2 regions of the Streptomyces sp. NPDC058371 genome follow, and region 1 is predicted to be linked to the other one. Evidence: predicted binding sites of a transcription regulator. Region 1 holds the regulator's gene; the other holds the start of a gene.
The links. The regulator HrcA, encoded in region 1, represses chaperone genes, less so after heat shock. The targets are predictions, from matches to a motif close to TTNGCACTCNGNNNNNCNGAGTGCNAA.
Positions count from the first base shown of each region.

Region 2: the regulator HrcA is predicted to act here: its motif matches at 7,643-7,669, upstream of groL (chaperonin GroEL).

Region 1 covers NZ_JBHXJC010000008.1:286,088-297,895, reverse strand. Annotated here, with positions in the region: gene ACFWM2_RS24380 (HAMP domain-containing protein) at 1-2,624, opposite strand, end outside; gene ACFWM2_RS24375 (SpoIIE family protein phosphatase) at 2,808-4,913, shown strand; gene hemW (radical SAM family heme chaperone HemW) at 5,097-6,329, shown strand; gene ACFWM2_RS24365 (DUF3097 domain-containing protein) at 6,433-7,236, opposite strand; gene ACFWM2_RS24360 (MBL fold metallo-hydrolase) at 7,282-8,022, opposite strand; gene hrcA (heat-inducible transcriptional repressor HrcA) at 8,227-9,243, shown strand; gene dnaJ (molecular chaperone DnaJ) at 9,244-10,380, shown strand; gene ACFWM2_RS24345 (nitronate monooxygenase) at 10,548-11,633, shown strand; gene ACFWM2_RS24340 (16S rRNA (uracil(1498)-N(3))-methyltransferase) at 11,630-11,808, shown strand, end outside.
Region 2 covers NZ_JBHXJC010000003.1:148,347-160,154, forward strand. Annotated here, with positions in the region: gene ACFWM2_RS12300 (ABC transporter substrate-binding protein) at 1-956, shown strand, start outside; gene ACFWM2_RS12305 (DUF3263 domain-containing protein) at 1,025-1,252, shown strand; gene otsB (trehalose-phosphatase) at 1,373-2,227, shown strand; gene ACFWM2_RS12315 (trehalose-6-phosphate synthase) at 2,313-3,716, opposite strand; gene ACFWM2_RS12320 (glucosyl-3-phosphoglycerate synthase) at 3,823-4,767, opposite strand; SAM riboswitch class I at 4,939-5,098, shown strand; gene thrC (threonine synthase) at 5,116-6,417, shown strand; gene ACFWM2_RS12330 (MoaD/ThiS family protein) at 6,533-6,811, shown strand; gene ACFWM2_RS12335 (cold-shock protein) at 7,261-7,464, shown strand; gene groL (chaperonin GroEL) at 7,832-9,457, shown strand; gene ACFWM2_RS12345 (NADH:flavin oxidoreductase) at 9,733-10,866, shown strand; gene ACFWM2_RS12350 (hypothetical protein) at 10,870-11,457, opposite strand; gene ACFWM2_RS12355 (PTS transporter subunit EIIC) at 11,454-11,808, opposite strand, start outside.

The DNA of each region.
Region 1 (11,808 bases):
GTGTTCACGAACTGGTCGAAGAAGGCCAGGTGGACGTCGGAGAAGCGGGAGAACGAGGCGAGCTCGATGACCCCGAGCAGCTTGTCCTCGAAGAGGATCGGGATGATGACGACACTGGCGGGCGCGGCCTCCCCGAGACCGCTGTTGATCTTGATGTAGTCCGGCGGCGCCTCCTCGACCAGGATCCGCTTCTTCTCGCGGGCCGCCTGCCGCACCAGCCCGTGGACCGGCATACCGCCCGTGTCCACCGTGGCGCCCTGCGCCGATCCGTACCCCGCGATGAAGGCAAGTCCCTTGGCCGGTACGGCCGTACGGAGCGACGCCTCGTCCTCCTCCGGGTCGGCCAGGAAGAAGGCGCCGTACTGCGCGTTCACCAGCGGCGTCAGCTCGCGCAGGATCAGGTCGGCGACCTCCATCAGGTCGCGGTGGCCCTGCATCAGCGCGGCCAGCCGCGCGAGGTTCGACTCCAGCCAGTCCTTCGCGCGGGTCGTCTCGCGGAGGTTGGCCACCATCAGGTTGATGTTGTCCTTCAGCTCGGCGACCTCGCCCTTGGTCTCCACCGTGATGGCGCGGGACATGTCGCCCTGGGCCACCGCGGACGCCACCTCGGCGATGGCGCGGACCTGGGTGGTGAGGTTGGAGGCCAGCTCGTTCACGTTCGTCGTCAGGCGCTTCCACGTGCCGTACACGCCCTCCACCCGTGCCTGGCCGCCGAGTTGGCCCTCGGATCCCACCTCGCGGGCCACCCGGGTGACCTCCGAGGAGAAGGACGACAGGGTGTCCACCATGGTGTTGATGGTGGTCTTGAGCTCCAGGATCTCGCCGCGCGCGTCCACGTCGATCTTCTTGGAGAGGTCGCCCTGGGCCACGGCGGTGGCGACCTGGGCGATGTTGCGCACCTGGGAGGTCAGGTTGTCGGCCATGTAGTTCACGTTGTCGGTGAGGTCGCGCCAGACGCCGGAGACGCCGAGCACCTGCGCCCGGCCGCCGAGCCGGCCGTCGGTGCCGACCTCGCGGGCCACCCGGGTGACCTCGTCGGCGAAGGCGCGCAGCTGCTCCACCATCGTGTTGACGGTGTCCTTCAGCTCCAGGATCTCGCCACGGGCGTCGACGGTGATCTTCTTGGAGAGGTCGCCGTTGGCCACGGCCGTCGTCACCTGCGCGATGTTGCGCACCTGCGAAGTCAGGTTCAGGGCCATGAAGTTGACGTTGTCGGTGAGGTCCTTCCAGACGCCCGACACGCCCCGCACCTGGGCCTGGCCGCCGAGGTTTCCTTCCGTGCCGACCTCGCGGGCGACGCGGGTGACCTCGTCGGCGAAGGCGGAGAGCTGGTCGACCATGGTGTTGATGGTCGACTTGAGCTCCAGGATCTCGCCCTTCGCCTCGACGGTGATCTTCTTGCCGAGGTCGCCCTGGGCCACGGCCGTGGACACCAGGGCGATGTTCCGCACCTGTGAAGTCAGGTTGTCCGCCATGAAGTTGACGTTGTCGGTGAGGTCCTTCCAGACGCCCGACACGCCCCGCACCTGGGCCCGGCCGCCGAGGTTGCCCTCGGTGCCGACCTCGCGGGCGACGCGGGTGACCTCGTCGGCGAAGGCGGAGAGCTGGTCGACCATGGTGTTGATGGTCGACTTCAGTTCGAGGATCTCGCCCTTCGCGTCGACCGTGATCTTCTGGCTCAGATCGCCGTTGGCCACGGCGGTGGTCACCTGCGCGATGTTGCGGACCTGTGAGGTCAGGTTCGAGGCCATGAAGTTGACGTTGTCGGTGAGGTCCTTCCAGACCCCGGAGACACCCCGCACCTGGGCCCGGCCGCCCAACTGCCCCTCCGTGCCCACCTCGCGCGCGACGCGGGTGACCTCGTCGGCGAAGGCGGAGAGCTGGTCGACCATCGTGTTCACGGTGAGCTTCAGTTCGAGCAGCTCACCGGTCGCCTCGACGGTCACCGTGCGGGTCAGGTCGCCGCGCGCCACCGCCGTGGTCACCAGGGCGATGTCCCGCACCTGCGCCGTCAGCCGGGAGGCCATCGTGTTGACCGCCTCCGTCACGTCCCGCCAACTGCCCGACAGGCCGGTCACCTTGGCGCGCCCGCCGAGCCGCCCCTCCGTGCCCACCTCGCGCGCGACCCGGGTCACCTCACCGGTGAACAGCGACAGCTGGTCGACCATCTTGTTCACGGCTCTGCCCAACCGGCGTAAGTCACCCCGGAGTTGACGGTTGCCGTCGTGCAGGTCGACCCGCTGGGTGAGGTCGCCGCCGGCCACCGCGTCCAGCACGCGCGTCGCGTTCGCCGCCGGTGCCACCAGGGCGTCGAGCAGTTGGTTGACGTCATTGACGCGAGAGGTCCAGTGCCCCTGGCCCGGACTGGCCGAAAGTCGCTCGTCCAGCCGGCCGTACCGGACCAACTCCCGCCGGACCCGCTGCACTTCCGAGGTGAAGTGCAGATTGCGGTCCATGATCTGGTTGAAGACCGTGCCCAGCTCGGCCACCAATCCGTCGGATGTCTCGGGCAGCCTGGTGAAGTTTCCGTCCCGCGCGGCGGTCATCGCGGCGAGCAGCGGACGCAGATCCGATGCTCGAATCTGTCCGTCTTCGAGCACATGCGTAGCACTGTTCTCACTCATGGCGGCCCACTTCGGTAACTCGGCGCTTATGGGCGCGGCCAGTCTGTCACCCTGTCCGGACTGACCGAGGCCTATTCGTCCGAACTGCTCAGGGAGTGGCAAGTGGGGGCCATACCGACGCAACGGGAGACCGTGTCGCGTGCTTGCGGTGCGCCCACCCGCCAGGGTGCGGGGCGGCGACCGGTGGCCCGGACGAGGCTGCCCGGCAGCTCTCTGGCACCCGGCGCCGCCCGCCGATTCGTGCGTGCCGCGCTCGCGGACTGGACCGACCGCGAGCTGCCCGGCGCCGCGTTCCTCAGCGACCGGCTCGCCGACGACGCCGAGGTGATCGTCAGCGAGCTGGTCACCAACGCCGTCGTGCACGCCGGCACGGACATCGAGCTGCTGTGCCGTATGGACCACGCCGGCGCGGACCACTCCGGAGCGGAACCGGCGGTCGCCGCCGGGGACGGTCCCATGAGCCTCGCCGGGGACGGCTCCATCAGCCTCAACGGGGACGGCTCCATGAGCGCCACCGCGGACGGTGGGGAGCCGGCGCGCCTCGGGGCGGACGTGCCGAACGGCGCCGGAGCGACCGCATCGACCGGCCCTGGAGTGACCGCCTCCACCGGTCCCGGCGTGATCGCCCCCACCGGTCCCGCGGCGGATCCGTCCGCCGGCGCGGACCCGCCGGCCGGTCTCGTCGTGGAGGTCTCCGACCACCACCCCTCCCGTGCCGTGCGCGAGGGCGGCACCGAACACCCTTACGGCACCCCGGAGTACGGGCGCGGACTGCGACTCGTCTCCGCGCTCTCCGCCGAGTGGGGCGTCACGTACCGCCCCGGCGTCAAGACCGTATGGGCGCGGCTGCCCGTCGGCGGGGCCGCGGCCGCCGAGCCGACGACCGAGACGTACACCGGTGAGCCCGTCCTCGAGCACGGCGCCACGGTCGCCGACCTGTTCGCCCCCGAACCGCGGCGGAGCCTCCCGCAGGATCACGACTGGGTGGGCCGCGGTGCCCTCTCCTTCCTCGCCGAGGCCTCCGACCTGCTCGCCGGACAGCTCGACGAGGACCTGGTCGCCGCGCTCGCCGGTCAGCTCCTCGTCCCCCGGATCGCCGACTGGTGTGCGGTCTGGCTGGAGGACGAGATCACCGGCTGGCGCGGGTCCGAGCGGGCGGGCAGCGGCGCGGGACCACGCCTCGCCCGCGTCTGGCACGGCAGCGAGAACCGCATCGAGGAGCTGCGCCGAGCCCTGGAGAAGGACCCGCCGCGGCTGTCCGACTCGGTGCGCTCCCGGGCCGTACCCGTGCCCTGGCCCGGGGAGGCACTGGGCGCGCACGCGGCGAGCGGGGCGGCCCTCGCGTACCGGCTGATCGCCGGCGGGCGGCCGCTGGGCACCCTGGTCATCGGACGGGCCGGACTGCCCGCCTTCTCGGACGAGGTCAGCGGGCTCGTCGAGGACCTCAGCCGGCGGGTGGCCCTCGCCATCGGCGCGGCCCGCCAGTACGCGCGCCAGGCCACCATCAGCCGGGTCCTCCAGCGCGGCCTGCTGCCCGGAGCCGTCGCCGAGATCCCCAAGGTGCGCAGCGCGCTCGTGTACGAGCCGTGCGACAAGGGCGGACCCAGCGGCGACTTCTACGACCTGTTCCCGGCGGGCGACGGGCGCTGGTGCTTCGCGGTCGGCGACGTTCAGGGCAAGGGACCCGAGGCCGCCGTCGTCATCGGGCTCGCCCGCCCCTGGGTACGGCTGCTGGCCCGCGAGGGCTACCAGGTCGCGGACGTCCTCGACCGCCTCAACCAGCTGCTGCTCGACGACGCGACGGAGGCGGCGGACGCGGCAGCCCGCGCGCTGGTCGCGGCCGGCGGACCGGGCCTCGCCGACCCCGAGGGCCCGCAGACCCGCTTCCTGTCCATGCTCTACGGCGAGCTGGTGCCCTTCGACGGCGGAGTGCGCTGCACGCTGGCCTCCGCCGGGCACCCGTTGCCGCTGCTCCTGGGGCCCGACGGCGGCGTGCGGGAGGTGGCCCGCCCGCAGACCCTCCTCGGGGTCGTGGAGGACGCGACGTACACCTCCGAGGACTTCGAGCTGCATCCCGGTGACAGCCTGCTCTGTGTCACCGACGGGGTCACCGAGCGGCGCGACGGCCCCCGCCAGTTCGACGACGGGGACGGCCTCGCGACGGCCCTCGCCGGCTGCGCCGGGATGGGCGCCGAGCTGATCGCGGAGCGCATCCGGCGGCTGGTGCACGAGTTCGGCGGCAAACCGCCGGACGACGATCTGGCGCTGCTGGTGCTCCAGGCGGAATGAACAGCAGCGGCACGAGCCGGAGCGGTGCAGCGGAGGGGAGAGGGGGTTCCGTGGCAGGGGCAGGGGCAGGGGCAGGGGCAGGGGCAGGGGCAGGGGCAGGGGCGGGGGCGGGGGAAGGGCGGAGGGGGAGCGGGTTCCCGAGGCCGGGACGGGGATGTGCGCCGGTGCTGGACAATGGAAGGCATGCCTTCCGCACTCCCCGACGGTGAGCCCGTCCCCGACGACGGCGCGTTGCCCGCGCAGGCCCTGGCCGGAGCCGCCGAGCGCCCCCTCGGGTTCTACCTCCACGTGCCGTACTGCGCGACCCGCTGCGGCTACTGCGACTTCAACACCTACACGGCCACCGAGCTGCGGGGCACCGGAGGTGTGCTCGCCTCCCGCGACAACTACGCGTCGACCCTGATCGACGAGGTCCGCCTGGCCCGCAAGGTGCTCGGCGACGACCCGCGCCCCGTCCGCACGGTCTTCGTCGGCGGCGGTACGCCCACACTGCTGGCGGCCGACGATCTCGTACGGATGCTGGCCGCGGTCCGGGAGGAGTTCGGGCTCGCGGACGACGCGGAGATCACCACGGAGGCGAATCCGGAGTCCGTCGACCCGGCGTATCTGGCGACCCTCCGTGCCGGGGGCTTCAACCGGATCTCCTTCGGCATGCAGAGCGCCCGGCAGCACGTGCTCAAGGTCCTCGACCGCACGCACACCCCCGGCCGCCCCGAGGCCTGTGTGGCCGAGGCCCGCGCGGCCGGCTTCGACCACGTGAACCTGGACCTCATCTACGGCACCCCGGGTGAGTCCGACGACGACTGGCGCGCCTCGCTGGAAGCCGCGCTCGGCGCCGGTCCCGACCACGTCTCGGCCTACGCCCTGATCGTGGAGGAGGGCACCCAGCTCGCCCGGCGCATCCGCCGCGGTGAGGTCCCGATGACGGACGACGACGTCCACGCGGACCGCTATCTCATCGCCGACGAGGTGCTCTCCGCGGCGGGCTTCGACTGGTACGAGGTGTCCAACTGGGCCACGTCCGACGCCGGGCGCTGCCTCCACAACGAGCTGTACTGGCGCGGTGCCGACTGGTGGGGGGCCGGGCCCGGGGCCCACAGCCATGTGGGCGGGGTGCGGTGGTGGAACGTGAAGCATCCCGGGGCGTATGCCGGGACGCTGGCTGCCGGGAGGTCTCCCGGGGCAGGGCGCGAGGTCCTCTCCGAGGAGGACCGGCGGGTGGAGCGGATCCTTCTGGAGCTGCGGCTTCGGGAGGGGTGTCCCTTGGCGCTGCTCCGCCCGGACGGGCTGGCGGCGTCCCGGCGGGCGCTGTCCGACGGGCTCCTCGAGCCCGGCCCCTACGAGGCCGGGCTTGCCGTCCTCACCCTGCGCGGGCGGTTGCTCGCGGACGCGGTGGTCCGCGACCTGGTGGACTGAGGGGTTCTCCCGCCCCGCCGCCCCTGCCCGTCCCGTACCCGGGGGCCCTTTCGCGCCGACGCGCTCGTCCTCAAACGCCGGGTGGGGCCGGATCCAGCCCCACCTACTCCGGGGCCGTGACGAAGTCGATGAGTTCCTCGACGCGGCCCAGGAGCTCCGGCTCCAGATCCTTGTAGGAGTGGACGCGGGACAGGATGTGCTGCCAGGCCGCGCCGGTGTTCTCCGGCCAGCCGAGGGCGCGGCACACGCCGGTCTTCCAGTCCTGGCCGCGGGGAACGCGGGGCCAGGAGGGGATGCCGACGGAGGACGGCTTCACCGCTTCCCAGATGTCGATGTACGGGTGACCGACGACGAGCGCGTGCTCGCTGGTGACGGCCTCCGCGATACGGGACTCCTTCGAACCGGGGACGAGATGGTCGACGAGGACGCCGAGCCGGGCATCGGGACCGGGCGCGAAGTCGGTGACGATCGAGGGCAGGTCGTCGATGCCCTCCAGGTACTCGACGACGACGCCCTCGATGCGCAGGTCGTCGCCCCAGACCCGCTCGACGAGCTCGGCGTCGTGCCGGCCCTCCACGTAGATGCGCCCGGCCCGGGCCACGCGGGCGCGCGCACCGGGCACGGCGACCGAACCGGAGGCCGTACGGGAGGGACGTGCCGGAGCGGCGGACGGGCGGACGAGGGTGACCACCCTGCCCTCCAGGAGGAAGCCGCGCGGCTCCAGCGGGAACACCCGGTGCTTGCCGAAGCGGTCCTCCAGCGTCACCGTGCCCGCCTCGCAGCGGATCACCGCGCCGCAGAAGCCGGTGCCGGGCTCCTCGACCACCAGCCCGGGCTCCGCCGGGACCTCGGGCACGGGCTTGGGCTTCTTCCACGGCGGCGTGAGATCCGGAGAGTACTGGCGCATTCGGATGACGATAGGAGAAGGCGGACCGCGGCGCCGTACGGCCTTCTACGACACGCCGAAGCGCGTCGCCAGCGCGTCCCGCTGGGCCCGGACAAACGCCGCATTCACCGCGTCCCCGTGCCCCGGTACGTACACCGCGTCCTCGCCGCCCAGATCCAGCAGCCGGTCCAGGGCCGCGGGCCAGCGGGCGGGAACGGCGTCCGGTCCGGCCTGCGGCTCGCCGGACTCCTCCACCAGGTCGCCGCAGAAGACGATTTCCGGACAGTCGACGCCCGGCACCAGCACCACCAGGTCGTGACGCGTGTGGCCGGGGCCCACATTCGCCAGCAGGACCTGTACGCCGCCGCCCAGGTCCAGGGTCCACTCGCCGGACACGGAGTAGTCCGGGCGGGCGAGCAGCCGCGCGGCCTCGGCGGCCTCGTCCGGGTCGAGACCGTTGCGCACGGCGTCCGCCCGGAGCTCCTCGCGGCCCGACGCGGAGGTGAGGGCGGCGTCCACGCCCACCGCGCCGAACACCTCCACCTCGGCGAAGGCGCTCGCGCCGAAGACATGGTCGAAGTGGGGATGCGTGAGCGCGAGATGGGTCACACGGCACCGGGTGCCGAGGATCCGTTGCGCCGCGGCACGCAACCGCGCGCCCTCGGCCCGGCTCGACCCGGCGTCGATCATGAGCGCCGCGCCCTCGCCCACCACGAGCCCGGTGGTGCAGTCCCAGACCGGAAGGCGCCGCCGCCCCACGCGGGGTGCGAGTTCCTCCCATCCCAGCTCTTCCCAAGTCAGCTTCATACGATGACGCTAGCCGCGGGGCACTACGACGGCACGACATCGCAGGACACGTCCGTACACCCGGCGCGGTGTCCTGGGGCCGCCCTTGCCGGGGCCGTACCTCCCCGCCGTACACTGGCTCGGGGAACGCTGGCACTCGCACGCGCTGAGTGCCAGGACGAAGGTCAGCGAAGACCACGGTGCCGACTTCAGGAGGTGTGCGCGATGCTCAGCGAACGCAGGCTGGAAGTGCTGCGCGCCATCGTCCAGGACTACGTCGGGACCGAGGAGCCGGTCGGCTCCAAGGCGCTGACCGAGCGGCACCGCCTGGGCGTCTCCCCGGCCACCGTCCGCAACGACATGGCGGCCCTGGAGGACGAGGGGTACATCGCGCAGCCGCACACCAGCGCCGGGCGCATCCCCACCGACAAGGGCTACCGGCTGTTCGTCGACAAGCTGGCCGGCGTCAAGCCGATGACGGCGCCCGAGCGCCGCGCCATCCAGAACTTCCTCGACGGGGCCGTCGACCTGGACGACGTGGTGGGCCGCACGGTACGGCTGCTCGCGCAGCTGACCCGGCAGGTCGCCGTCGTCCAGTACCCCTCGCTGACCCGCTCGACCGTGCGGCACGTGGAGCTGCTCTCGCTCGCCCCCGCGCGCGTGATGCTCGTGCTCATCACGGACACCGGCCGGGTCGAGCAGCGGATGATCGACTGCCCGGCGCCCTTCGGCGAGACGTCACTGGCGGATCTGCGCGCGCGGCTCAACAGCCGGGTCGCGGGCCGTCGTTTCGCGGATGTGCCGCAACTGGTGCAAGATCTGCCGGATGCCTTCGAGACCGAGGACCGAGGTACGGTCGCGACGGTGCTCTCCACTCTGCTGGAGGCACTCGTCGAGGAGAACGAGGAGCGGCTGATGATCGGCGGGACCGCCAATCTCACCCGCTTCGGACATGACTTTCCCCTCACCATCCGGCCGGTGCTGGAGGCCCTTGAGGAGCAGGTCGTGCTCCTCAAGTTGCTTGGGGAGTCGACGGATTCGGGCATGACCGTACGGATCGGTCACGAGAACGTCCACGAGGGCCTCAACTCCACGTCCGTGGTCTCGGTCGGCTACGGTTCGGGCGTCGAAGCAGTAGCAAAACTTGGCGTGGTCGGTCCGACCCGCATGGATTACCCGGGAACGATGGGAGCGGTACGCGCAGTGGCACGGTACGTCGGACAGATCCTGGCGGAGTCGTAAGTGGCCACGGACTACTACGCCGTACTCGGCGTGCGCCGCGACGCTTCCCAGGACGAGATCAAGAAGGCGTTCCGGAGGCTCGCTCGCGAGCTGCATCCGGACGTCAATCCCGATCCGAAGACGCAGGAGCGCTTCAAGGAGATCAACGCCGCCTACGAGGTGTTGTCGGACCCGCAGAAGAAGCAGGTCTACGACCTCGGCGGCGACCCGCTCTCGCAGAGCGGCGGCGCGGGTGCGGGCGGCTTCGGCGCCGGCGGGTTCGGGAACTTCTCGGACATCATGGACGCGTTCTTCGGCACGGCGTCGCAGCGCGGCCCGCGGTCGCGCACGCGCCGCGGCCAGGACGCCATGATCCGGCTGGAGATCGACCTCGACGAGGCCGCCTTCGGTACGACCAAGGACATCCAGGTCGACACGGCCGTGGTGTGCACCACCTGTAGCGGTGAGGGCGCAGCGCCGGGGACCTCCGCGCAGACCTGTGACATGTGCCGCGGTCGCGGTGAGGTGTCCCAGGTGACGCGGTCCTTCCTCGGCCAGGTCATGACGTCCCGCCCCTGCCCCCAGTGCCAGGGCTTCGGCACGGTGGTGCCGACGCCGTGCCCGGAGTGCGCGGGCGACGGGCGGGTGCGCTCCCGGCGGACCCTGACCGTGAAGATCCCGGCCGGCGTAGACAACGGCACGCGGATCCAGCTCGCGGGCGAGGGCGAGGTCGGCCCCGGCGGCGGCCCCGCCGGCGACCTCTACGTCGAGATCCACGAGCTGCCGCACTCGACCTTCCAGCGTCGCGGCGACGATCTGCACTGCACGGTCACGATCCCGATGACCGCGGCCTCCCTCGGCACGAAGGTGCCGCTGGAGACCCTCGACGGCCTGGAGGAGGTCGACATCCGCCCGGGCACACAGTCCGGTCAGTCGATCCCGCTGCATGCCCGCGGAATCACGCATCTGCGCGGCGGCGGCCGCGGTGACCTCATCGTCCACGTCGAGGTCACCACCCCGACGAAACTCGACCCTGAGCAGGAGCGGCTGCTTCGGGAGCTCGCGGTCCTGCGCGGCGAGGAGCGCCCCACGGGCCAGTTTCAGCCTGGGCAGCAGGGACTCTTTTCTCGACTGAAGGATGCGTTCAACGGGCGCTGAGCGCCGCCAGCCCGTGGGTCTGGGGGCGCTGCCCCCAGACCCCCGTTCGGTCTGAACGGCCTCGTCCGCAAGCGCCGGACGGGCTGGTACCGCCACCCCAATCCGGCCGTCCAGGCCCGTGAGCGGCCGGATTCGGACTTGTTCGGAGGACGTGACAACATGCCGTCATGTCCTCCGCGCTGACCGATCTCTTCCGGTATCCGATCGTGCAGGCCCCCATGGCGGGCGGTGTATCCGTGCCGCGGCTGGCCGCTGCCGTCTCCGAGGCGGGCGGGCTCGGATTCCTTGCCGGCGGGTACAAGACGGCCGACGGCGTGTACCAGGAGATCAAGCAGCTGCGCGGGCTCACCGGCCGTCCCTTCGGCGTGAACCTCTTCATGCCGCAGCCGGAGTACGCGGACCCCGCGGCCGTGGACGTGTACGCCCATCAGCTCGCCGGTGAGGCCGCCTGGTACGGCACCGAGCTCGGCGACCCGGACAGCGGACGCGACGACGGCTACGAAGCCAAGCTCGCCGTACTCCTCGACAACCCGGTGCCGGTGGTCTCCTTCCACTTCGGCTGCCCGGCCCCCGAGGTCCTTCAGGCGTTGTCCCGGGGCGGTACCCGGACCGTGGTCACCGCGACCACGGTCGACGAGGCGCTGGCCGTCCAGCGGGCGGGCGCCGACGCGGTGCTCGTGCAGGGCGTGGAGGCGGGCGGCCACCAGGGCACCCACCGCGACATCCCGGAGGCGGACGGTGCCGGCATCGGGCTGCTCTCCCTGGTCGCCCAGGTCCGCGAGAGCGTGCACCTCCCGATCGTGGCGGCCGGCGGCATCATGCGCGGCAGCCAGATCGCCGCGGTGCTCGCCGCGGGCGCGACCGCGGCCCAGCTCGGCACGGCGTTCCTCGCCACCCACGAGTCGGGCGCCCACGCCGTGCACAAGGAGGCGCTGACCAACCCGCTCTTCGTCCGTACGGAGCTGACGCGGGCGTTCTCCGGGCGTCCGGCCCGCGGCCTGGTCAACCGCTTCCTGCGCGAGCACGGCCCGTACGCGCCCGCCGCGTACCCCGAGATCCACCACCTCACCTCCCCGCTGCGCAAGGCCGCGGCCAAGGCCGGCGACCCGCAGGGCATGGCGCTGTGGGCCGGCCAGGGACACCGCATGGCCCGCGAACTGCCCGCCGGGCAGCTGGTCGAGGTGCTGGCGGCCGAACTCGAAGCGGCGAAGACAGCGTTGTCGTCGTTCCCGGCGGACGGTGCGGCCCGATGACGGCGCCGGTGTTCGTGGTCGAGCACTTCCGCGCGGACGACGGCGGACGCTATGTGCTCGACGGCGCCGAAGGACGGCACGCCGTCTCCGTGAAGCGGCTGCGGCCCGGCGAGGACGTCGTCCTCACGGACGGGGCCGGCCGCTGGGCGGAGTGCGTCGTCACGGACACCGAGGG
Region 2 (11,808 bases), on a different contig from region 1:
ACTACGCCGCCGCGGGCAAGCTGTACGAGGCCGACGACGTGCTCTCCATACCCACCCAGGCCGACTTCGTCCCCCAGCTCAGTGAGGCGGGGCAGATGAACCGGGTGCACTACGGCATGCCGTTCGCCTCCTCCACCCGGCTGCTCTTCTTCAACAAGACGCTGTTCTCCGAGGCCGGCATCACCCCGCCGCAGACCTGGAGCCAGCTCGCCGCCGACGCCAAGGTGCTGAAGGCCAAGGGCGTGAAGTACCCGTACGCGCTGCCGCTGGGCCCCGAGGAGGCGCAGGCGGAGACCATGCAGTGGCTGCTGAGCGGGGGCGGCGGCTACACCCAGGACGTCGGCACGTACTCGCTGGACTCGCCGGAGAACGTCAAGACGTTCGCCTGGCTCAAGAACGACCTGGTCGGCAAGGGGCTCACCGGCCCGACCGCGCCCGCGAAGCTCAACCGCGCCGACGCCTTCGCCGCCTTCGCGCGCGGCGAGGTCGGCATGCTCAACGGGCATCCCACGCTGATGAAGATGGCCGCCGAGAAGGGCGTGAAGTTCGGCATGGTGCCGATGCCCGGCATCAACGGCAAGGCCAAGGCCACGATGGGTGTCGCCGACTGGATGATGGCCTTCAAGCAGCACGGCCACCGCGAACAGGTCCGCGACTTCCTCGACTTCGTCTACAGCGAGAAGAACGTGCTCGCCTTCTCCCACCAGTACGACCTGCTGCCGGTGACCACGTCCGCGTCCGAGGCCATGGCCGCCGACCAGGACGACAAGGACCTCGCCTCCTTCCTCAAGGAACTCCCCTCCTCGCAGCTCTACCCGGTCGGCAAGACCTCCTGGGCCGGCGTCAGTGCCGACATCAAGAGCCAGATCGGCAAGGCGGTGAGCCCGAACGGCAGCTCGTCGGCCGTCCTGGGCGAACTGCAGCGCAAGGCGGCGCAGGCGGAGGCCGCGGAGTAGCCGGGCGGGGCGCCTGTCCCGGGCTGTGCCGCCTCTCGTTGTCGGTGCCGGGGGCTACCGTGTCGGCCATGGAAGAGCTCACCCCCCGGGAGCGGGCCGTCCTCGCCATGGAGCGCCGGGGCTGGCCGGGACCGGGCGCCAAGGAGCGGGCGATCCGCGAGCAGCTGGGCCTGGTGCCGGTCAGGTACTACCAGCTGCTCAACGCCCTGCTGGACGATCCGAGGGCGCTTGCCCACGACCCGGTGACGGTGAACCGACTGCGCCGGGTCCGCGACGCCCGCCGGGCGGAGCGCTGAGCCGGGGAGCGCCGCCGGTCACTTCCTGACTCACTGCCGGTCAATCCTGACGCGCTGCCGATCACTCCATGACCTGATGAGCCATGGGTGCGCCCGGCCCCGCCCGGATAGGGTCGAGGCATGGGCAGCCATACGGACTCCAGGGACCCCTTGCCGACCCCCGCGACCCCGGCCGGGCGCGAGGGTCTCGACGCCATCCTCGCGCGGCCGGGCCGCGCCGTGATCGCGCTCGACTTCGACGGGACGCTCGCACCGATCGTCGCCGACCCCGAGCAGGCCCGCGCCCACCCCGACGCGGTCCCCGCCCTCGCGGCACTCGCCCCGAAGGTCGCGTCCGTGGCGGTCGTCACCGGCCGGCCGGCCGGCGTCGCGGTCCGCCACGGGGGCTTCGCGGGCGTACCGGGCCTGGAACACCTCGTCGTCCTCGGGCACTACGGCGCCGAGCGCTGGGACGCGGTGAGCGGCACGGTCAACGCCCCCGCGCCGCACCCCGGCGTCGCCGCCGTCCGGGCCGAACTGCCCGGATTCCTGGACGAGATCGGCGCCTGGCAGGGCACCTGGATCGAGGAGAAGGGGCGCGCGGTCGCGGTCCACACCCGCCGTGCGGCGGACCCGCAGGCCGCCTTCGAGACGCTGCGCGAGCCGCTCGCCGGCCTCGCCACCCGCCACGGCCTGATCGTCGAGCCGGGCCGGATGGTCCTGGAGCTGCGGCCCCCCGGCATGGACAAGGGCGTCGCCCTCCTGGAGTACGTCCGCGAGATCGGCGCGGAGGCCGTCCTCTACGCCGGCGACGACCTGGGCGACCTGCCCGCCTTCGCCGCCGTCGACAAGCTCCGCTCCGACGGCGTCCCGGGCCTGCTGGTGTGCAGCGGCAGCGTGGAGGTGGCCGAACTGGCGGACCGCGCCGACCTGGTGGTGGACGGCCCGCCCGGCGTCGTCGCCCTGCTCACGTCACTGGCGTCCCGACTCGGCTGACTGCCGTAGGACGACGTGCCGGGCGTCGTGGGCTGCGGACCTTGTTCGAGGGCCGGCTCGGCTGACGGCCGTGGGCCGTTCGTGATCAGGCCTCCAGGGCGTGCAGCTGCTCCAGGAACCACTGGGCGGGCGGCAGCGCCGTCGCCGCGGCGGCCAGCCGCTTGGTGCGCCGGACGCGTTCGTCGACCGGCATCGTCAGCGCCTCGTGCAGCGCGCGGGCGGTGCCGATCACGTCGTACGGGTTCACCGTGACCGCGTCCTCGCCCAGCTCCTCGTGCGCCCCCGCCTCCCGGGACAGCACCAGCACGCATCCCTCGTCGGAGACGACCGGCACCTCCTTGGCGACCAGGTTCATGCCGTCCCGGATGGGGTTGACGAGCGCCACGTCCGCGAGCCGGTAGGCGGCCAGCGAGCGGGCGAAGTCGTCCTTGACGTGCAGCACCACCGGGGTCCAGTCCGCCGTCCCGTACCGGGAGTTGATCTCGTCCGCGACGCGCTGCACCTCGGCCGTGTAGTCCCGGTACACCGCCAGGTCCTGGCGGGAGGGATAGGCGAAGGCGACGTGCACCACCCGCTCGCGCCACGACGGCTGGTCCTCCAGGAGCTGCCGGTAGGCCAGCAGCCCGCGCACGATGTTCTTCGACAGCTCGGTCCGGTCGACCCGCACGACCGCCTTGCGCGGGGCCCCGTCGGAGGTGGTCCCGATCTGCTCCCGCAGTGCCGCCATCCGCTCGTCGACGTCCGCCTCGTGCGAGCGCCTCCGCAGGAAGTCCGCGTCCGCGCCCAGGCCGTGCACACCGATCCGGGTGTCCCCGACACCGCCGACGAGCGCGTCGCAGCAGGCCGTGAAGGCGCTCGCCCAGCGGTGGGTGAGGAAGCCGAGGCGGTCCGCGCCCAACATCCCGCGCAGCACCTGCTCGGCGATGTCGTCCGGCAGCATCCGGAAGTAGTCGACCGGCGCCCACGGGGTGTGCGAGAAGTGCCCGATGCGCAGATCGGGCCGCAGCTCGCGGAGCATCCCGGGCACCAGGGTCAGGTGGTAGTCCTGGACGAGGACGGAGGCACCGGACGCCGCCTCGTCGGCCAGCGCCTCGGCGAAGGCGCGGTTGTAGGTCTCGTACGAGGCCCACTGGCGCCGGAACTCCGCGTCGAAGGCCGGCTCCAGCGGGGTCTGGTACAGCATGTGGTGGACGAACCACAGCACCGAGTTGGCGATGCCGTTGTACGCGTCCGCGTGCACCTCGGCGTCGATGTCCAGCATCCGCACGCCGTCCTCGCCGACCCCGCGCCGCACCGCCTCGCGGTCCCCGTCGCCGAGCGCGGCGCACACCCACAGGGCGCCCGCGTCGGGCCCGATCGCGGACAGACCCGAGACCAGCCCGCCCCCGCCGCGCTTGGCGTGGAGCGAGCCGTCCTCGCGTACCTCGTAGGAGACCGGGCCGCGGTTGGAGGCGACGAGAATCTGGTGGGCGCCGTGCGTGGAAGCCATAAGCCTCAACCTAGCCCGGCTCGGAAACGCTCAAACGTACGGGCCGAGTACGGCGAGACCGTATACAACCGGCGGATTTCGTCACTGAGTGTGTCCGGCGGTCCGGTCAGGCCACTCTGCGTGTCTGGTACTCCCTGATGTCCACCATCGGCGGCCGTTCCTCCGTGTCCACGGAGTAGGTGCGCGGCTCGAAGCCGTCCTCGCCCCGCTCGAACTGGGTGAGGGCGGGACGGATCAGATGCCCGCGGGCCAGCCGCAGCTGCGCGGTCCGGTAGATCGCGGCGGCCATCCGGCCCAGCGCCTGCCCGTCCTGATGGCGGTGCTTGCGGACGCCGACGTCGACCTGGGCGAGCGAGTCGAGGCCCACCAGGTGCAGGGCGTCGACGAGCATGCCCAGCTCGACGCCGTACCCGACCGGGAACGGGAGCTGTTCCAGCAGGGAGCGGCGGGCGGCGTACTCCCCGCCGAGCGGCTGGACGAACCCCGCCAGCTGCGGCCAGTGCATGTTCAGCAGCGGGCGCGCCATGAGCTCGGTGACCCGTCCGCCCTGGCCCGCCGCCGAGCCCAGAGGCCGGTCGTACATGGCCTTGACGAGGTCCACTCCGGGGTCGGTGAGCAGCGGCCCCACGATCCCGGAGACGAAGTCGGACGAGAACTCCTTGAGGTCCGCGTCGATGAAGCAGACGATGTCACCGCTCGTCACCAGCAGCGACCGCCACAGGACCTCGCCCTTGCCGGGGACGGCCGCCAGACGCGGCAGGATCTCGTCCCGGTGGACCACGCGGGCGCCCGCCGCGGCGGCCACCTCCGAGGTGCGGTCCGTCGAACCCGAGTCGACCACGACGATCTCGTCGACGAGCGGGATCTGCTGCATCAGATCGTGGCGGATGACGGCGACGATCTCGCCGACGGTCTCCTCCTCGTTGAGCGCGGGCAGCACTACGCTGACCGTCGAGCCCGAGGTGCGTTTCGCGGCAATGAGCTTGTGGAGCGGGCGATCGGTCATGGACCAGGAGCGGGTGCTCAGCCAGCGCTCGACTTCTTCCAGCACAGTCTGCGGCTCCTCACTGTTCGATCACATGGTCCTTCAGGTATGTGATCCATCTCGCGGTTCGGACGACTATCTCAACTGTCCTGGCCTTCGGTTACAGTCTTGAACAACGCGGATGACCATCGCATGTCCTGGCGCGTCCCCGTGCACCACCGAACAACAACTGAATACCGCTCATCCAGAGGGGCAGAGGGATACGGCCCGTTGAAGCCCCGGCAACCCTCCAGTCGGTTCTCGTCACTGATCGCTGCTGATCAGTTCCGCGAGGCTCCCGACTAGGGAAGGTGCCAAATCCGTCTCACGGCGAAGTGCGTCGTGAGGAAGATGAGGAGAAAGGGCCTCGCCTCCATGGCTGCGCAGACAGTTGCAAGCACCACGAACTCCGCCACCGCCGCGAACTCCGTCGATCTGGGTCCCGCCGCGGCTCTCTCGTGCCGGGAATGCGGACACCGCGTGCCGCTCGGCCCGGTCTTCGCCTGCGAGGAGTGTTTCGGCCCGCTGGAGATCGCGTACGACTTCTCCGGCTACGACACCGAGGAGCTCCGCAAGCGCATCGAAGCGGGCCCCGCGAACATCTGGCGCTACGCGCCGCTGCTGCCGGTCCCCGCGGACGTCGCCGAGAAGCCGAACATCAACCCGGGCTGGACCAAGCTCGTCCAGGCCGACAACCTGGCGCGCGAGCTGGGTGTCGACTCCGGCAAGCTCTTCGTCAAGGACGACTCCGGCAACCCGACGCACTCCTTCAAGGACCGCGTCGTCGCCCAGGCGATCGAGGCCGCCCGCGCCTTCGGCTTCACCACCCTCTCCTGCTCCTCCACGGGCAACCTGGCCGGCGCCGTCGGTGCCGCCGCCGCCCGCGCCGGCTTCCGCTCCTGTGTGTTCATCCCGCACGACCTGGAGCAGGGCAAGATCGTCATGGCCGCGATCTACGGCGGCGAGCTCGTCGGTATCGAGGGCAACTACGACGACGTGAACCGCTTCTGCTCCGAGCTGATCGGCGACTCGGCCGGCGAGGGCTGGGGCTTTGTCAACGTCAACCTGCGGCCGTACTACGCGGAGGGCTCCAAGACCCTGGCGTACGAGATCTGCGAGCAGCTCGGCTGGCAGCTGCCGGACCAGCTGGTCGTGCCGATCGCCTCCGGCTCCCAGCTCACGAAGATCGACAAGGGTCTGAAGGAGCTGATCGAGCTCGGGCTCGTCGAGGACAAGCCGTACAAGATCTTCGGTGCCCAGGCCGAGGGCTGTTCGCCGGTGTCCGTCGCCTACAAGGCCGGGCACGACGTCGTACGGCCGCAGAAGCCGAACACCATCGCCAAGTCGCTCGCCATCGGCAACCCGGCCGACGGGCCCTACGTGCTCGACATCGCGCGGCGCACGGGCGGTGCGGTGGAGGACGTCAACGACGAGCAGGTGGTCGACGCGATCAAGCTCCTCGCGCGCACGGAGGGCATCTTCGCCGAGACGGCGGGTGGCGTGACCGTGGGTGTCGCGAAGAAGCTGATCGAGAACGGGCTGCTCGACCCGACGCTCACGACGGTCGTCCTCAACACGGGTGACGGTCTCAAGACGTTGGACGCGGTGGCCGGTACGGGGCTCACCGCGACGATCCGCCCGAACCTCGAGTCCTTCAGGGAAGCTGGGCTCGCGTAAAGGTCGTTGTTTCTCTGCGGGCCAGTGGGGGCTGGTCGCGCCCACGCGGCGGAGCCGCACAGTCAACGGAGCCCCGCGCCCCTGGAGGGGCGCTTCCGACCGGAGGTCACAAGGCATGAGCGTCAACGTCCGTATCCCCACCATCCTGCGCACCTACACGGGCGGCAAGGCCGAGGTCCCCGCCGAGGGCAAGACCCTCGCCGAGGTCATCGCGGACCTGGAGAAGAACCACACGGGCATCGCCGCGCGTGTCCTGGACGACCAGGGCAAGCTGCGCCGCTTCGTCAACGTGTACGTGAACGACGACGACGTCCGCTTCGAGCAGGGCCTGGAGACGGCGACGCCGGACGGCGCGGGCGTCTCGATCATTCCGGCCGTGGCCGGCGGCTGCTGACGGGCTGAAGGCCGGACAAACGGCCGCAGCCCCGGTCCGACCACTCAGAGTTCACCGAATTGCCCTCTCCGTGAGAGAAACGGAGGGGGCAATTCTGCATGGTTGAGCGCGGTACAGTTGGGGAAGCCGCTTCTCCTTTCATGCCGGGCGCATATGAGCCTTCGCTCGGTGCCCGACAAGAAGTAGCCAAAATGCCCGGTATTTTTGTGCCGATTACGGCATTTATGGGGCCCGACTTGCCCTGAATGTGTGCAAATTCTCCACATATTCCCGATCGGGCTTGCCCAGAATTCTCGTCCGATTGACCTGTTGCAGACGGCAGTTGGACAGATACATTCAGCCGCGGTCGACGCGTTCCGGCGCACACCCCCAACCGTTTGGGGGGTGAGGTCTGACCCGGATCCGCGAAGTGTGGATCTGTGCAAGGGCCAGTAATAGGGGAGTTAGGCATGGCTCAGGGCACCGTCAAGTGGTTCAACGCGGAGAAGGGGTACGGCTTCATCGCGGTCGACGGTGGTGCGGACGTCTTCGTGCATTACAGCGCGATTCAGATGGACGGCTACCGCACCCTTGAAGAGGGTCAGCGAGTGGAGTTCGAGATCTCGCAGGGCCAGAAGGGTCCGCAGGCGGACATGGTCAAGCTCGCCGTCTGATCTAGGCGCGATCGACCACCGACGCACGCACTCACGTCGAAGGGCTCCCATCCCCCCAGGGTTGGGAGCCCTTCGGGCGTTCCCGGGCAGCCCGCCGGGTACCGTCCGGGCGTTCCCGGATCGCCCGCCGGGTCCTGCTTCGCGCGTCCCCGGACCGCCCCGGGGTTCCCGACAGGCGCTTGCACTCGGAGGGGTCGAGTGCTAATCATTGGCGTTAGCACTCTGAAGGTGAGAGTGACAACTATGGACCGGGTCGGTGAGGCCCGCAGGCCAAGTGGGGCAAGGAACCACGAGGCACGCAGGCCGTCCGTCGCGGGCGCCAACACGGTCCGGAGCAATCCACCCCAGTCCGGGAGGACCACTTCACATGGCCAAGATCATCGCGTTCGACGAGGAGGCACGGCGCGGTCTCGAGCGCGGGATGAACCAGCTCGCCGACGCCGTCAAGGTCACCCTTGGTCCCAAGGGTCGCAACGTCGTCCTCGAGAAGAAGTGGGGCGCCCCCACGATCACCAACGATGGTGTTTCCATCGCCAAGGAGATCGAGCTCGAGGACCCGTACGAGAAGATCGGCGCTGAGCTGGTCAAGGAAGTCGCCAAGAAGACGGACGACGTCGCCGGTGACGGTACGACCACCGCGACCGTTCTGGCGCAGGCGCTGGTCCGCGAGGGCCTTCGCAACGTCGCCGCGGGTGCCAACCCGATGGCCCTCAAGCGTGGTATCGAGAAGGCCGTCGAGGCCGTCTCCGGCGCCCTGCTCGAGCAGGCCAAGGATGTCGAGACCAAGGAGCAGATCGCTTCCACGGCCTCCATCTCCGCCGCCGACACCCAGATCGGCGAGCTCATCGCCGAGGCGATGGACAAGGTCGGCAAGGAAGGCGTCATCACCGTCGAGGAGTCCCAGACCTTCGGTCTGGAGCTGGAGCTCACCGAGGGTATGCGCTTCGACAAGGGCTACATCTCGGCGTACTTCGCCACCGACATGGAGCGTATGGAGGCCGTCCTCGACGACCCGTACATCCTGATCGCCAACTCCAAGGTCTCCAACGTCAAGGACCTGCTCCCGCTCCTCGAGAAGGTCATGCAGTCGGGCAAGCCGCTGCTGATCATCGCCGAGGACGTCGAGGGCGAGGCCCTGTCGACCCTGGTGGTCAACAAGATCCGTGGCACCTTCAAGTCCGTTGCCGTCAAGGCTCCGGGCTTCGGTGACCGCCGCAAGGCCATGCTCGGCGACATCGCCATCCTCACGGGCGGCGAGGTCATCTCCGAGGAGGTCGGCCTCAAGCTGGAGAACGCGGGCGTCGACCTGCTGGGCCGTGCCCGCAAGGTCGTCATCACCAAGGACGAGACCACGATCGTCGACGGCTCCGGCTCTGCCGACCAGGTCGCCGGCCGGGTCAACCAGATCCGCGCCGAGATCGAGAACTCGGACTCGGACTACGACCGCGAGAAGCTCCAGGAGCGTCTGGCGAAGCTGGCCGGCGGCGTGGCCGTCATCAAGGCCGGTGCCGCCACCGAGGTCGAGCTCAAGGAGCGCAAGCACCGCATCGAGGACGCCGTTCGCAACGCGAAGGCGGCCGTCGAGGAGGGCATCGTCGCCGGTGGTGGCGTGGCCCTCATCCAGGCCTCCTCGGTCTTCGAGAAGCTGGAGCTGACGGGTGACGAGGCGACCGGCGCCAACGCCGTGAAGCTCGCCCTGGAGGCCCCGCTCAAGCAGATCGCCGTCAACGGTGGTCTCGAGGGTGGCGTCATCGTCGAGAAGGTGCGCAACCTGCCCGTCGGTCACGGCCTGAACGCCGCGACCGGTGAGTACGTCGACATGATCGCCGAAGGCATCATCGACCCGGCGAAGGTCACGCGCTCTGCCCTGCAGAACGCCGCGTCCATCGCCGCGCTGTTCCTCACCACCGAGGCCGTCATCGCCGACAAGCCGGAGAAGGCCGCTGCCGGCGGCGCTCCGGGCGGCATGCCGGGCGGTGACATGGACTTCTGATCCTGCCGGATCAGGCTCGTCCTTTCCGAGGGCGGCACCCCTTCTCCAGGGGGTGCCGCCCTCGGGTGTTTTCCGGTGCCGCCGCCGGTGTTCCCGGTGTGCTCCGTGCGGCCGATGAAGGCCGGCGTGGCCGGGATCACAGCCGGGGGAGGTGGGGCGGCGGAATGACCTGGCGGGTGGGTCGGTTGACGGGGGAGGGCTGGTTGATGCATGTGCACATACCAGCTGGAATGTCCGACTCCCGACCACTCCCCGAACTTTGAGGAATCCCCCACGTGACTACCACCGCCTCCCCCTCCGCCTCGGCCACCCGGGCGGCCCAGATCCTGTCCCGGCCGGTCTCGCTGAACGGCCTGACCGTCCCCAACCGGATCGTGATGGCGCCGATGACCCGGCAGTTCTCCCCGGGCGGCGTGCCCGGTGAGGACGTGGCGTCGTACTACGCGCGCCGCGCCGCCGCGGGCGTGGGCCTGATCGTCACCGAGGGCACGTACGTGGGCCACGAGTCGGCCGGGCAGAGCGACCGCGTCCCGCGGTTCCACGGCGAGGAGCAGCTGGCGGGCTGGGCGAAGGTCGCCGACGCCGTGCACGCGGCGGGCGGCCGGATCGTGCCGCAGCTGTGGCACATCGGCACGGTGCGCAACGCGGGCGACCCGCCCTTCGCCGACGCCCCGGCCGTCGGCCCCTCCGGTCTGCGCCCCGACGGCACCGAGGGCGGCAAGGCGATGACGCAGGCCGATCTGGACGACGTCATCGCGGCGTTCGCCGAGGCCGCCGCCGCAGCCGAGCGGATCGGCTTCGACGGGGTCGAACTGCACGGCGCGCACGGCTACCTGATCGACCAGTTCCTGTGGGAGGGCACCAACCGCCGCACCGACGCGTACGGCGGCGACCCGGTGGCCCGTACGCGATTCGCGGTCGAGCTCGTCGCCGCCGTGCGCGCGTCGGTCTCCCCGACCTTCCCCGTCCTCTTCCGCTACTCGCAGTGGAAGCAGGACGCGTACAAGGCCCGGCTCGCGGAGACCCCGGCCGAGCTCGACGCCCTGCTCACCCCGCTCGTCGAGGCCGGCGTGGACGCCTTCCACGCCTCCACGCGCCGCTACTGGCTGCCCGAGTTCGACGACTCCGACCTGAACCTGGCCGGCTGGACCAAGAAGCTCACCGGCAAGCCGTCCATCACCGTCGGCTCGGTCGGCCTGGACGGCGACTTCATCAAGGCCTTCCAGGGTCAGGGCGCCGAGACCAAGACGATCGACGACCTGCTGGACCGTCTGGAGCGCGACGAGTTCGACCTGGTCGCCGTCGGCCGTGCGCTGCTCCAGGACCCGCAGTGGGCGGCGAAGGTCCTCGACGGCCGCCTCGGCGAGCTGGGTGCCTACGACCCGGCGTCGCTGCGCAGCCTCGCCTGAGCCCTACACGTTCCCCATCGGCTCGATGTCGATCTTGACCGGGGTGCCCCAGATGCGCAGGACCTCGTAGTCCGTGAACTCATGGACCAGGCGGTAGGCCATGCCGGGCCGCGGGGTTCTGCGCTCGGCCGCGAGGTAGCGCTCGGCCTCGAGGCGGTCGCGCCGCGGGGTGCCGCAGAGCTGCCACGCCTGGCCGCTCCACACCTCCGGGAGCCAGCGCTGCTGAGGCTGGGGGCGGTCCTCGCGAACGCCGTAGCGGGACTTGGTGCGGTCGGGGGACTCGTCGGGGCCGGCGGAGCGGCCGTGCCCGTAGGCGCCGTTGACCTGGGAGCGGCGGGCGGTCCTGCGGCGGGTCTCGCAGAGCAGGCAGAGGTCGCCGGCCCCCTCGTCGACCGGCCCGTTCGGATGCTCGGCGCAGCGTGTGGTGGGGACCGCGGTGGTGACGGTGTCGTCGAGCAGGTCGAGGGCCCGCTTCAGGTCGGCCTTCACCTCGTGCAGCTTCGCGTCGGCGGTGTCGGCGCTCAGCACGTCCCCGTGCTCGCCGAGCAGCCGCAGGGCGCGGCCCAGAGCGGTCAGCTGTGCGTGGTTCACGGTGTTGGGTTCCCTCCCCGGGCGGTGCTCTGTCCTACCGCAGAATCGCACACGTCTCGGACAGTCCCGTCGAAGCCGAAGAACCAGGTGGCCGCGAAGCCGGTGAGATAGCCGGTCAGCAGGCCGCCCGCGTAGATCGCGGCGGTCAGGGCCAGGGACCGGTTGCCGGACAGCAGGGGGAACAGGGCCCAGCCCGAGGGGCCGATCGCCGTCGAGCCGACCCGGTCGCCGAGCATCGAGAAGAACCCGACGAACGCACCGCCGGCGGCGCCGCCCGCGCAGGCCGTGACGAACGGCCGCCCGAGCGGCAGCGAGACGCCGTAGATCAGGGGTTCGCCCACGCCCAGCAGG